Linked DNA regions of Filimonas effusa. The protein of the gene in region 1 interacts with the protein of each later gene in a pairwise test. Links are inferred from orthologs where the notes say so. Each region holds a gene or a part of one and is shown on either strand. Other genes may lie near its edges. The genes, in order: recJ and ESB13_RS19445.

Region 1 (7,219 bases):
CTGCGGAGACCGCAATGCGGCGTAACATACTAATCTATTACGCACTTCCGTGCTTTTGTATTCCGCAGCCTTTGCCTGTAATCAGCTGTCAACTGAATATCGCCGAGGTTGAAATAGCGCATGGCAATGCTTACGGCTACTCTTCACCCAACTTATAGTACCCGCCTGGCGATGCAAGGCATCATCGGGGCCACGTGAGCGCAGCAAGGGGATAAGTTAGCGACAAGGTGCCAGGCGCCCTTTCTGCTGCAAACGGCAGCCTGGCCCGGTTCAAAGTACCGTGCTGTCATCGAGAGACTATACAGGCATAAAAAAACAGCCCTCCGTATGGAGGGCTGTTTAAAGGCTAAAAGTATTTAGAACTATTTAGTACGCTTTAAGTTTGGGTGTGGAGCTGGTACTGAGTTAGGACCATCTTCAGTTGTACCCTCGAAGTCTACAGTGTTAGCATCACCTTCCTGACCGTAAACGAACAGTAAGCGGCTTTCAGAGATACCTTGTTTTTCAACCAGGTACTTCTCAACTGCATTTACACGATCCCAGCTTAATTGCTGTGCACGTTTGTTAGCAGCACCGTAACCGATGATCTTAACTTTACAAGTTGGGTTTGCGTTCATTTTTTCTGCGATGCTAGCTAAGATAGCTTCACCATCTTTACCGATTCTTACGGCGCCAGATTTGAAAGTTAAGCTAGGCAGATTAGTGATAGCGCAATCACCGCCTGGTTTCCAAGAAGCTAATTTATCGCGTAACTCTTTGCAGCACTCAGGCTCAGGGCAGTTACCTACACCATCAGCGTTAACAGGGAAGCATTTTTGAGGAGTCAGCAATTCTTTGTCTTTGTAGTCAGGAACACCGTCACCATCTGTATCGAGTGCACGACCGCGAGAGTCAACAGGTGCTCCGGCAGGAGTGTTAGGCTCGAGGTCGAATTGATCAGTGATACCATCACCATCGGCATCAGGTAATACCGGAGGAGGCAACTTCATGTGTTTAGGGCTGTTGAGCTCGTTGTAGATGAAGTTGTTGGGGTTGATCCACCAAAGGGGAGCCACTCTCTTAGAAGAGTTACCCAGGGCCAGACCACCACGGATAGAAGTGTAGCTGATGAAGTCGTTAGACTTACCTGCGTTCACACCGTCCAGGTCATCAGAGAAAGGCACAGTAAACCTTTGTTCGATACCCAGAGACAGTCTGTTGCTAAGTTTCCAAGCGATACCGCCACCGAAGCTTGCAGCATGACGTAACAGGTAGTTATCGTCGATACGGCCAACTGGTTCACGGTTTCCGTTAGGAACAGGAGCGTTAACATTATAGTCGTTCATCCTGTTTTTCAGGGCGTCTTTAATGTCTTTTCTTTTACCGCTGAAGTTAATGCCGTTCAGGTTTGCACCTCTCAGGCTGTTATCAACGTCAACATCAGCTGCAACCAGGCTATAACCTGCAAACACGTAGATATTTGCTTTAGGATTGCCTCTGTAGTTGCTGATAGTATTTAAAGAAGCGATCAGGTCTAAGTTACCCTGGTGAACCGCTGTCTTGTAGTTAGCAACATAAGGACCAGCGCCCCAAACAGCAGCTTCTGCACCGTTAGTGGCAACTCTTGTACGATAGTCCAGACCATAGTTGAAAGAACCGGTGTAATCAGCTCTTACAGAGAACACGTGGCCTAAAGACTTTCTCAGTGAGAGACCACCGCCAAAACCTGGACGACCATCGATATCACTGATAATAGTGGAGTATCCACCGTGGAATCCTAATTCCCACATATCACGAGGACGGGCAGGGTAAGGATACTGGTTGTTTTGGAACTCATTGTACTGAGGCAGGCGCTTTGTAGCAACCTTCGAAGAATCTTTCCACCAATCCGCGGTGGCGTCATTTTTTTGTGCAAACGTCGCAGATCCTGCCAGGCCTAAAAGACCCAGGATCATTGTGTACTTTTTGCTTGCCATAGGTATAATTTAATTTTTTTGTTAATATTTTCTACCCAATAATACTACAACTTGGCACGGCAAAGTTAATCATCGGGAGTAAAATACCAAATTTTTAGAACTTATTTTGCCGTGATCTACAAAATGAAGACAGCAATTGCAGTGCCAATGTTGCTTTTAACATTTAATTTTTATTGTGGCTATATTGCAGCCCAAGTTTAAGCAATGGAAGCAGCACGCAGGGTAATATCATCGGAACTGGAACTATTTGAGTCCCACTTCAGGGAGGCAGTGAAAAGCCGTGTCTCTTTATTAGACAGAATAATGCAATACATTGTAAAGCGAAAGGGTAAACAATTGCGTCCCATGTTCGTTTTACTTAGTGCCAGGCTGGGTGGGCCGGTCAATGAATCGACCTACCGGGCGGCTTCGCTTGTAGAGCTTTTACATACGGCCACGCTTGTTCATGACGATGTGGTGGACGATTCCCTTGAACGGCGGGGCTTCTTTTCCATCAACGCCTTGTGGAAAAACAAGATTGCCGTACTTGTAGGCGATTATCTTTTGTCGAAGGGGTTACTTCTTTCGCTTGACAACGGTGATTTTGGCGTATTGCAGGTGCTGTCGCGCGCCGTTAAAATGATGAGTGAGGGGGAATTACTGCAAATGGAAAAATCGCGTAATCTCAATCTCAGCGAAGCCACTTATTATGAAATCATCAAGGGAAAAACAGCCTCTCTTCTCGCCTCAGCGTGTGCTGCTGGAGCCAGCACTACTTTCACGGACCCGGCTGCTGTAGAAAAAATGCAGCTATTTGGTGAAAAAACAGGAATGGCCTTCCAGATAAAAGACGACCTTTTTGATTATGGCAGCAGCAATATCGGCAAACCTACAGGTAACGATATAAAGGAAAAAAAGCTGACGCTGCCACTGATCTATACACTCAACAACTGCGATGCTGCACTTCGCAAAAAGCTGATCTATATCATAAAAAATGAAAATAAGAAAAAGGAGAAGGTTCAGTTCGTGATAGATGCGGTGACCGATGCAGGGGGTATCCGGTATGCAACCGAAAAGATGTTCCGTTTTCGAGACGAAGCATTGCAATTGCTGCATGAATTTGAAGATTCAGAAGTACGAAACGCGCTCGAAGAACTGGTTCGCTACACTACGGACAGGGAATTTTAACCAACCTCAACTGCATTTTTTTGATACAGAAACGCTGGAACATATTAAAGGCGGATCAGCCTAAGGCTCAGGCATTGCAGCAGGCGCTGCAGATCAACGAAACACTTTGCGAGATTCTCGTACAAAGGGATATCAGCACTTATGAACAGGCTTTCCGGTTCTTCCGGCCCAGTCTTAGTCATCTTCATGATCCCTGGCTGATGAAGGACATGGAGAAAGCTGTAGCGCGTATTTTGAGAGCGATCGGGAAACAGGAAAGGATCCTTGTTTTCGGCGACTACGATGTTGACGGAACTACTTCTGTGGCATGTATGTACCGCTTTTTGTTTAAACTTCATAAGGCTGTTGAATTTTATATTCCGCACCGGTATAAAGAAGGCTATGGTGTATCGCGGGAAGGTATTCAGTTTGCAAAATCAACGGGCTGCAGCCTGGTTATATCGCTCGATTGCGGCATAAAATCCGTTGAGCTCATTCGCGAGGCTGCTGATATGGGCATTGACTTTATCGTTTGCGATCACCACCTGCCCGATCCTGAGCTGCCGGCTGCCGTGGCCATTCTCAATCCCAAACAACCCGACTGCGAATATCCCTATAAAGAGCTTTGTGGCTGCGGTGTAGGCTTTAAGCTTATTCAGGCGCTGTCGCAAAAGCTAAACCTGCCGGAAGAGGCTTATATGGGCTACCTGGACCTGGTGGCAACCGCCATCGCTGCCGATATTGTTCCCCTTACAGGCGAAAACAGGACCCTGGCTTATTTTGGCCTGCAACAGATCAACAGCCATCCATCTGCGGGCATCAAAGTACTAGTAGCGCAAGGTAAACTTACCAGTCCTGTTCTGCTTAGCAACCTGGTATTTGTGGTAGCACCGCGTATCAATGCAGCCGGCCGTATGGATGATGCCCGCAAGGCAGTACAACTATTCATAGAAGAAGACCCGGAAAAGGCGCAGCACTACGCCGAAGAACTGCAAAACAATAATACCGATCGCAAGGAAGCGGATTTCTCCATCACTGCCGAAGCGTTAGCCCTTATACAGGGCGACCCGGTAATGCTGCAACGAAAAACAACAGTTTTGTTCCAGGAGCATTGGCATAAAGGAGTGGTAGGGATAGTAGCTTCACGTTTAATAGAAAATTATTACCGTCCTACTATCATTCTCACCAAAAGCGGCGAGGTGATTGCGGGAAGTGCACGCAGCGTTAATGGTTTCAATCTTTATGAAGCCATCCATGCGTGCCGCGAGCACCTGCTTGGGTATGGAGGTCACTTTGCAGCAGCAGGCATGACCCTGCTGCCAGACCAGGTAGCTGCGTTCAGCAGCAAGTTTGAGGAAGTAGTAGCTGCCACCATTGCACCGGAATCTCTTGTACCGGAAATTATAATAGACGCAGTTGTGAGCTTCGCCGATCTTAAACTTTCTTTTTATAATATTCTCTGCCAGATGGAACCTTTCGGGCCGTGTAATACACGCCCGGTATTTCTTTCGAGAGGCGTGTTCAATACAGGTAATTCGAAGCTGGTAAAAGAGCAGCATATACGGTTTGTAGTAAAACAAAATCATATCACCATTACCGGAATCGGCTTTAATATGGCCAGCCGTTTTCACCTGCTGGAGCAAAATCACCCTATCGATATTGTTTATACACTTGACCTCAATGAATGGAATGGTGAAAAATATCTGCAATTAAAAGTTATTGACTTCAGATTGTCTGAGTAATAAGAGAGCGCAATTCAAAAAAAGAGGATGGCTCCTAAATAAAAATAGTCGCCGATCGTCGCTTAAACAGGGACCTTCTCTGCCAGGGACCCGAATGAAAGGAGGAGGTTGGCTCCTAAATAAAAATAGCCTCTGAGAATCGCTTAAATGGGTACCCGACTCCATCAGGGATACGAATAAAAAGAGGGTATTCTACATAGAATACACCCTCCTCTTTTACATTACAGCGCTCTACTTTGGAGCGCACAGGCATCAAAAAGCCCGTTATTCCATCTGAGCCGGCATGCCCGCCGATTTCACTGGTGTCATCGCTGCAATACTGATCGCCTATGTGTTGTTTAGGCAGACATTAGATAACGGAAGAGATGAGCGATGCGTTGCTAATAATATTAGTGGCTTTTTTTTTACAAATGATCTTTTGCTAAAAAAACGATCTTTTTCAAGGAAGCTTTAAAGAAGCTTTTGAGATGCTTTAGTGAAGCTTTAAGAGTGCTTTGTCAAAACTGCGCTTTTTTTTAGCAAATAGTATATGGCTCCATCGGGGCCCCGAATGAAAGAGGCCGTATCGCACTTATGTGATACGGCCTCTTTTTTATAATTTATTATATTAAGAAAGTAACGCCACGCTCCTGTTTATAAACTCAGTAAGATTAGCGCCTTTCAACAAGCCCTGGGATAGCAACGCCAGATCGGCGAGGTTACGAATTTGTTGTTCCTGCTTCGCGGTATCACTTTCTTTCAACAAAGCCTGATACACTTTATGATTACCGTTAACAGTTAAATTCACTTCATCGGGCATCGTTGCATAAAAAGCAGCCATACCTCCACCCATGCCAGCCATATCTTTCATACGGCGCATGAACTCGGGCCTGGTAGCAATTACAGGAGGGGTATCGGGGCTTAAGCCTTTTACCTCTACATTCAAGTTCAAATCGGATACCTTAAAGCCAAACAAGCCTTTCAGTTTTTCCTCTTCTTCCTTGCTCAGGACCATATCGGTATGTTCCTGTTTGTCGACGAGGTTGTCGGCAATATCGGAATCCACCCGCACAAAATGAACGCTGTCCCATTTCATCTCCATATTGTTGATGAAAGCGGCGTCGACCATGGTTTCCAGCTTCACCACTTTATATCCTTTGCCTTGTGCCGCTTTGATATAAGCGTCTTGCTGAACAGGGTCGGTGGTGTAGATAATAACGCTTTTCCCTTCCTTGTTTTTCTGTAAAGTATCGGCAGCCGTTTTGTATTCTTCCAAAGTGTAGAACACGCCATCGGCAGCATCTTCCATTACCAGGAATTTATTTGCTTTGTCCAGGAATTTATCGTCGGTCATCATCCCGTACTTAACAAATAATCCCAGGCTTTCCCATTTTTCCTCGAATGATTTTCTATCGTTACGGAAGATCTCATCCAATTTATCGGCAACCTTTTTGGTAATATGGGCATTGATCTTTTTTACATTGGGATCGCCCTGAAGATAGCTACGGCTAACGTTCAAAGGGATGTCGGGGCTATCGATCACACCATGCAGCAGCATCAGGAACTCGGGCACGATATCTTTTACTTCGTCGGTAACGAATACCTGGTTGCTGTACAGCTGAATTTTATCCTTTTGGATCTCGTAGCTCTGTTTGATCTTAGGGAAATAAAGAATACCGGTAAGATTGAACGGATAGTCGACGTTCAGATGGATCCAGAATAAAGGCGTTTCGCCGGCGGGATACAATTCACGATAAAAGTTCTGATAGTCTTCATTAGTAAGCTCGGAAGGCTTCTTAACCCAGATAGGATTGGTGTTATTGATCGGGCTTTCTTCTTCTTCTTTTGCTTCTTTATCATCGGCCTTTGTAGACTCGTCTTTGAAGTAAATAGCTACCGGAAGGAATTTACAGAATTTTTCCAGGATCCTTCTTATGCGGTAGCCATCCAGGAACTCTTCGCTATCCTCATTTATATGAAGCACGATGCGGGTTCCCCTATCGGCTTTATCTATTTCGTACAACTCGAACTCGGGGCTTCCATCGCAGCTCCAGTATACCCCTTTGGCATCTTCGCGGAAGCTTTTGGTAAATACTTCCACTTTACTGCTCACCATAAAGCCGCTGTAAAATCCGAGGCCGAAATGGCCAATGATATTGGCGTCTTTGTATTTGGTCAAGAACTCTTCGGCGCCGGAAAAGGCTACCTGGTTAAGATATTTATCTACCTCTTCGGCAGTCATACCTACCCCACGGTCTATTATACTTAATGTTTTTTCTTTAGGATCCAGCACAACATCTATCCGCAACTCTCCCAGTTCGCCTTTTGCTTCACCGATAGAAGATAATGTTTTTATTTTTTGCGTGGCATCAACGGCATTACTTACCAGTTCACGCA
Region 2 (7,140 bases), on another replicon or contig:
GTTACTGACATTGGTATTTCATATCGACATGCGTTATGCGATCGGAGCTGCACTGGTGTCATCTATTGCTACATCGTCAGGTTCAGCAAGCGCTTATGTAAGAGAAGGCATCACCAATATACGCGTGGGAATGTTCCTGGAAATAGCCACCACTATTGGCGCAGTCACCGGCGCTATGATCGCTGTGTATACACCCGTGAACCTGGTAGCCATCATCTTTGGTCTTACGCTTATATTCTCTGCCGCCATGACATTGCGTAAAAAGAATGAACATGCAGAAACAGAAGGCAGTCCTTTAGCAGCAAAGCTCAAACTCAATGGATCCTATCCTACCCCATCCGGCGTTGTTCATTATAATCTTCGTAATGTAGGCGGCGGGTTTTCCATTATGACGCTGGCAGGTATTTTGTCGGGATTGTTAGGGATTGGTTCAGGCGCTTTAAAAGTACTGGCGATGGATACTGCTATGCGTATTCCCTTCAGAGTTAGTACCACTACCAGTAATTTCATGGTAGGAGTTACGGCTGCCGCCAGTGCAGTAGTGTATTTACAGAGAGGGTATATTGACCCCGCTATTGCCATGCCTGTGATAATAGGTGTATTAGCAGGGGCCTTTACAGGCACCAAACTGCTGATGCGGCTGAACCCGAAAAAGCTTAGACTTATTTTCAGCATCGCCATTACACTGGTAGCCTTACAAATGATCTATAACGGCTTACAACATAAGTTCTAATTATAATTTACTGAAACATGAAACTTAGTGATACCAAAATAAACGACAGGGGCATAGAAATATTCATCGGCAGGTTTCTCCGCTGGGGAGTGCTTAGTTCCTGTGCCGTAGCCATTGCTGGCGGCATTCTATATCTCGTTAACCATGGCATGGAAGTAATGCCCGACTATACTGTATTTCATGGCGAAGATGCCGGCTATACCAGCTTACCAGGTATTATAAAAGGACTCGAGACCGGAAGCGCGAAGGAGGTGATACAGGCTGGCGTCATCATATTACTGGCCACGCCCATTCTGCGTATCTTTCTTTCCCTGATCTCCTTTATCCTTGAAAAAGACAGACTTTATGTATTTATTACTGCTATTGTATTGTGCATCATACTCGGCAGCATGTTCGGCGGATTGAAGATATAAGGGATCAAAGCTTTACCGCTTTCCTGCCATCCCATTTATACTGTTCGCCGGAGCTGGTCTTTTTCATTTTAGGTTCACCATCTTTATCCATTTCATCCAATGCTTCTTCCTCTTCAATGAGTTTTATGATATGGCCTGGTTTCCCGCCCGATTCGCTTGGGAACAGCAATGTTTCAGAATGATAATACACACCGGCATCAGCAATATGCATTTTTCCGGGTAATGGTAACAGCTCAGCACCTGTCCAGCCAAAGTAAAAATAATCATCGGGTATGCCACAGGCTTCGCCTGAAAAATAAATACGAACGATATGTGTAAGCCCTTCCAACCCCATGCTTCCTGTCAGCAATTTACCTGATGAAAACGATGTAGCTTCACTGCTCTTCAATGGCCAGGAAACATCTGCCAGCTTTTTGTTTTCGTTGTTAACGACTTTCAATCTCACCATACAATCCCATCTTTCCACGTCATCTTTTTTTACGTTGACCACCCTGTCAAGCCCATAGAGGAAACGGGTATTGCCGTTGTTACAACAGCCAAGCGTAGTGAGTCCTTTCCAGATAAAACCTTCCTGGTTACTATCGCCGGCAACACGAACCCGGATCCAATTTGCAGAAAAGCCTTTCATACGTTGCCTGTGGGCTTCCTTCACAAAAACTACCTGGGTGCCATTGGGTAACTGCTGCAATATTTTTCCCGATGCAGCGGGTTGATCGCGCAGGAAGGTGGTATCGGCAAGAATGGTTAATGTATCGCCGGCTTTGTTTTCTGTAGCATAGAGATTAGAGCCCGGAGCATCATAGTCCTGTGCGGACAAGGTTTGCAGTGTAAACAAACAGGTAAGCAAAAGGCAGAGCTGCCTGATATGGAGTGTTATTTTCATGGAGGCAAGTTAAAAAATTATGCTTTATCATCCTGTATACTGCATGCAGGGTAGTTTGTTTTCCCGATTTTTGCCGCCCTATATTTGTAAGTATGAAAGTTTGCATTGCGGAAAAGCCAAGTGTGGCGCGGGATATTGCTGAAGTGCTTGGCGCCAGGCAACGCAGAGATGGTTACTATGAGGGTAATGATTACCAGGTAACCTGGACTTTCGGGCATTTCTGCACGCTGAAAGAACCCCATGACTATCATGAGCAATGGAAATTCTGGCGGCTGGAAGACCTTCCTATTATACCCGCCACGTTTGGCATTAAACTGATAGAAAACGACGGCGTACAAAAACAATTCAAAGTTATAGAGCAACTGGTTCAGCAATGTGAAGAGGTGATCAACTGTGGTGACGCCGGCCAGGAAGGCGAGCTCATTCAGCGGTGGGTATTACAAAAAGCAAGATGCGCAGTACCTGTTAAAAGATTATGGATATCATCGCTTACGGAACAGGCCATAAGAGAAGGTTTTGAAAAGCTGAAAGACAGCGATCAATACAACAACCTTTATGCTGCTGCCAGTGGAAGGGCTATCGGCGACTGGCTGCTGGGCATGAATGCCACGCGGCTTTTTACCAGGAAATTCGCAGCAGGCAAAAAGGTGCTGCTGTCTATAGGCCGGGTACAAACGCCAACCCTGGCTATGATCGTTCAACGGCAAAAAGAGATCAACGCCTTTGTATCGGAAGAATACTGGGAGTTGAAGACTATTTACCGTGATACGGAGTTCACTGCCACCATCGACCGCCTGCGCGCGCTGGAAAAGGCAGAAAAGGGACTTGCCTATTTGAAGGAACATGAATTTACCATTACGTCATTCGAGAAAAAAGAAGGCCGGGAAGGCAACCCCAGGCTGTTTGACCTTACAGCATTACAGGTAGCAGCTAATAAAAAGTATGCCTACAGTGCCGATGACACGCTTAAATACATTCAGAGCCTGTATGAGAAAAAGCTGGTGACCTATCCCAGGGTTGACACCACTTATCTGCCTGAAGATATGTACCCGAAAATAGCAGGTATATTACAGGATATGACACCTTATGCTGCCTTAACGGCTCCATTACTTGAGCATCCTATTCCAAAACTTAAAACTGTTTTTGACGACAGCAAGGTCACCGATCACCACGCTATTATTCCTACAGGCATCTATCCTTCAGGAATAGGACAGGAAGAAAAGAGGGTGTACGACTTAATAGCCCGGCGTTTTATTGCTGCTTTTTACCCGGAATGTAAGATCTCGAATACAACGGTGTTAGGTAAGGCAGGACAGGTTCCGTTTAAAGCTACTGGTAAACAGATACTGGAACCGGGATGGAAAGAAGTATATGTCAATGATTCGAGCATCAAGAAAGAAGGTGAAGAAGACGAAAAACTGATCCCGGTTTTTGAGGTGGGTGAAAGTGGACCTCATACGCCCAGAATACATCATGGCAAGACAAGTCCACCCAAACCCTATACAGAGGCATCGCTGTTGCGTGCCATGGAAACGGCCGGCAAGCAGGTGGAAGACGAAGAGATGCGCGAATTGCTTAAAGACAACGGCATTGGGCGCCCGTCTACCCGCGCGAATATTATAGAGACGCTGTTCCGCAGGAAGTATATAGAGAAACGCAAGAAAAACCTTTTTGCCACACAAACAGGCATAGATCTCATAGATACCATACAAACGGAGTTGTTGAAAAGCGCCGAGTTAACCGGTTTATGGGAGCGGAAACTCCGGCAGATAGAAAAGGGCGCCTATTCCATAGATACCTTTAAACAGGAGCTGATACAAATGGTAGTGGATCTGACCCATGAGGTAAAAACCAGTCAGCACCGCGTTATTTCTATTGCAGCGGATGCCCCTGCGCCCATGCCTGAAGCAGAAAAGCCTAAGAAAGACCCCAAACCTAAGGCTCCTAAAAAAGCGGTAGTGGTGGAAGAACTGCAATGTCCCAAATGCAAAACAGCACTGCTCAAGAAAGGGAAAACAGCTTACGGCTGCACCCAGTTTACAGTATGCGGGTTTAAGATCCCGTTTGAGGTTGGTGGAAAGATCCTGTCGGACAAACAGATATCAGATCTTGTTACCAAGGGTAAAACCGGGAAGATCAAAGGATTGCAGTTTCCGGAAGGAACAATTGACGCCAAATTGGTCCTGAATGAACATTTTGCGATAGAACCCGAAGCCTGAGTGAAATGTTAGGTTTATTCCTACATTTGAGATACAAGTAAAAACGATGTTATGAGTGAATTTTTGTATTGCCATGATCCATTGGATGAGGAAGTTGGTGAATTCCTGCTGCACCTGGGTAATCCCGGCGCATTGATTAAAATTATTCCGCTGGAAGACGAGGAGGCCATTGACAGTGAAGAGTTTATTCATAAAATTTTTATTTATGAAAATGAAGATGGTGACAGTGAATCGTACCAGCTGATCTTTACACCTCTCGCAACAGCGATGGAATCGCCTGCGAGCCCATCGTCGGAGCGTATTCACGAGGTTCTGGAATCTGCGTGGGAGTACTGGACAGAAGTGCTCAACTGGGAAGAAGACGAGGATGACGAAGAATAAAAAAGTAAAAAAATATATAAAAAAGCCAGGTTAATTCAGTAATTTTTCCTGTACAAAACCATTTGCCAAACGTACATTAAACTTTTCGTTCACAGCATAATGCAAAGAATGAACGAAGCGTTTAACGGAAGTTCCTCTTGGCTTAAATAAACACTATTTGCAAGAGAAATTTATTGTGCATGAGAAAGAAGATTGTATTGGCCTGGCTTGCATTATTATTCTTAGGTATCGTTACCCTGTTCTGGTATAATGAATGGAAATACAGCCTGCCCACACCCGTACCCGAATCGTACCAGGCTGTTGCTACCGGAACAGTTATAAAAGCTGCACAACCAATGGTGCAGAACAAACAGCCTTTATTCCTGCATTTCTTCAATCCTGATTGTCCCTGCTCCCGGTTTAATACTACCTATTTCAAGAAGCTGGTGAAAAAGTATGAACATGTTGCACGGTTTGTTATTGTACCTATGAGCAAGAAGCCAATAACAGCTGAAGAGATCCGGTCCCGTTTTGACCTGTCGTTACCCGTTATTTTTGATACATCACTGGCAAGAACCTGCGGGGTTTATTCTACGCCGCAAGCTGTTATCATTGACACAAGCTATCATTTGTATTACAGAGGCAACTACAACAAAAGCCGTTATTGTACCGATACCCAAAGCAATTATGCAGAGATAGCACTGGAGGCGCTGCTTAACCAGCGCCCGCATGTACAATTCGACAAGTATGCGCTACAGGCATATGGTTGCCAGTTACCCACCTGCACACAATAGTCTATGGATAGAGAGCCAATAAGCCATATTACCGAGGAAGAGCAGGCGCATATCATCGCCTTTAATCTTAACGTAAAAGAACGTTCTGACAGGATCATACATTTTTTCCTGATCGGCTTTTTTATGATTGGCCTGGCTTTGTCCAATTTTTATGATACATGGACTATAGCAATGGGTGTAGGAGGATTATCATTGCTGGCTTATTATTCTGCGAAAATAGCATTACCGGAATCGACCTTATATCAATATGTATTGAGCAGCGTACTGGCAATTTTTATGGCCCAGTTCATTTACCAGATGCATGGCATGTTTGAAATGCACTTCTTTGCGTTTATAGGCAGCGCCATTCTTATCACTTACCAGAACTGGAAGCTGCAGATACCGATCATGCTGATCGTATTACTGCATCATTCCATATTCAGTTACCTGCAGAATACGGGTTATGAAACTATTTACTTCAGCCAGCTAAGCTATTTTGAGGTTCCCACTTTTATCATTCATATACTGCTGGCTGCCGGGATCTTCTTTATATGCGGACTATGGGCTTACCAGTTGAAGGAGTATAATCAACGGCAGATACACCAGCTGATAGCCATGCAGCGTTTGCAAAAGGAAACATTGGTGCTGCAGGAGCGCAAGCGAAATGAAGAAGTATTACGCCATGCCAATGAGGAGTTGCTAAGATCGAACCAGGCGCTTGAAAAAGCGTATCTGAACGCAGAGCGGGCGCTTATGCAGGCTGAACATGCCAATATGGCCAATGAAGCGAAAAGTATATTCCTCGCCACTATGAGCCATGAAATAAGAACACCGCTGAATGGCGTACTGGGCATGTCGGCATTACTTGCAGAGACACCGCTTACACAAAAGCAACGCGATTACACCAATACCATAGTAAGCTGCGGCGAAAGCCTGCTAAGCCTGTTGAATGATATCCTCGATTTCAGTAAGATTGAATCGGGGAATATGGAGCTGGAGAAAGAAGACTTTGACCTTCAGCTATGTATTGAAGATGTGCTGGAGATCTTCCGCAGCCGGGCGATAGAAAAGAAACTACTGCTACATTATGAGATAGGTAAGAACGTGCCCTCGTCTATTACCGGTGATGGATTAAGATTACGCCAGGTGATCACCAACCTTGTAGGCAACGCGCTCAAATTCACGCAAACGGGCTCTATTAAGGTAACAGCAGATGTTTACCAGCCTTCGCCCGATGAAAAGCTTCAGCTCTTATTCCAGGTGTGCGATACAGGCATTGGCATACCCAGCGAACAACAGGAACGGTTATTCAAAGCATTTACGCAACTGGATTCTTCCACTACCCGTAAATATGGTGGTACCGGCCTTGGGTTAGCGATCTCCGAAAAGCTGGTAAAACTCATGGGCGGGCGCATATGGGTACAAAGCACACCCGGAGCAGGATCGGTGTTCCTTTTCACCATCCGGTGCCAGGCGGCGCCTTATGCGCAAACCAGGCATATTTCAAGCGGTATATTACAGCACCCTTCTCCACTTGATGATTTCTCCAAAACAGAAGTGCTTCCGGCAGGTTTTGCGTTAAGTCATCCGTTACGCATACTGGTTGCCGAAGACAACCTGATGAACCAACTGGTGATAACAGAAGCACTGAGCCGACTGGGTTACGAAGCAGAGGTTGTAGAAACAGGGCTTGCTGCGGTAGATGCTATCAGCAAAGGCGCCTACGACCTTATTCTGATGGATATACAAATGCCGGAAA

What was found.
Region 2: the proteins of recJ (region 1) and ESB13_RS19445 interact in binary tests that used the Escherichia coli proteins (3 or more experiments, as listed by UniProt). The link is inferred for Filimonas effusa from one-to-one orthologs.

What each region holds. Positions count from the first base shown.
Region 1 is NZ_SDHZ01000002.1:144,335-151,553, forward strand. What follows is about bases 2,523-5,492. They hold recJ (single-stranded-DNA-specific exonuclease RecJ), read left to right. Parts: upstream 2,523-3,142; coding sequence 3,143-4,843; downstream 4,844-5,492. Other genes in these bases: ESB13_RS11995 (polyprenyl synthetase family protein), read left to right, coding at 2,523-3,122; htpG (molecular chaperone HtpG), read right to left, coding at 5,451-5,492. Also shown: ESB13_RS11990 (OmpA family protein), read right to left, coding at 363-1,955; more of ESB13_RS11995, read left to right, coding at 2,160-2,522; more of htpG, read right to left, coding at 5,493-7,219. UniProt on the Escherichia coli protein: Single-stranded-DNA-specific exonuclease.
Region 2 is NZ_SDHZ01000003.1:370,412-377,551, forward strand. What follows is about bases 1,794-4,684. They hold ESB13_RS19445 (type IA DNA topoisomerase), read left to right. Parts: upstream 1,794-2,121; coding sequence 2,122-4,248; downstream 4,249-4,684. Other genes in these bases: ESB13_RS19440 (SH3 domain-containing protein), read right to left, coding at 1,794-2,029; ESB13_RS19450 (hypothetical protein), read left to right, coding at 4,300-4,629. In the rest of the region: ESB13_RS19430 (sulfite exporter TauE/SafE family protein), read left to right, coding at 1-733; ESB13_RS19435 (DUF1634 domain-containing protein), read left to right, coding at 751-1,146; more of ESB13_RS19440, read right to left, coding at 1,151-1,793; ESB13_RS19455 (TlpA family protein disulfide reductase), read left to right, coding at 4,809-5,402; ESB13_RS19460 (ATP-binding protein), read left to right, coding at 5,406-7,140.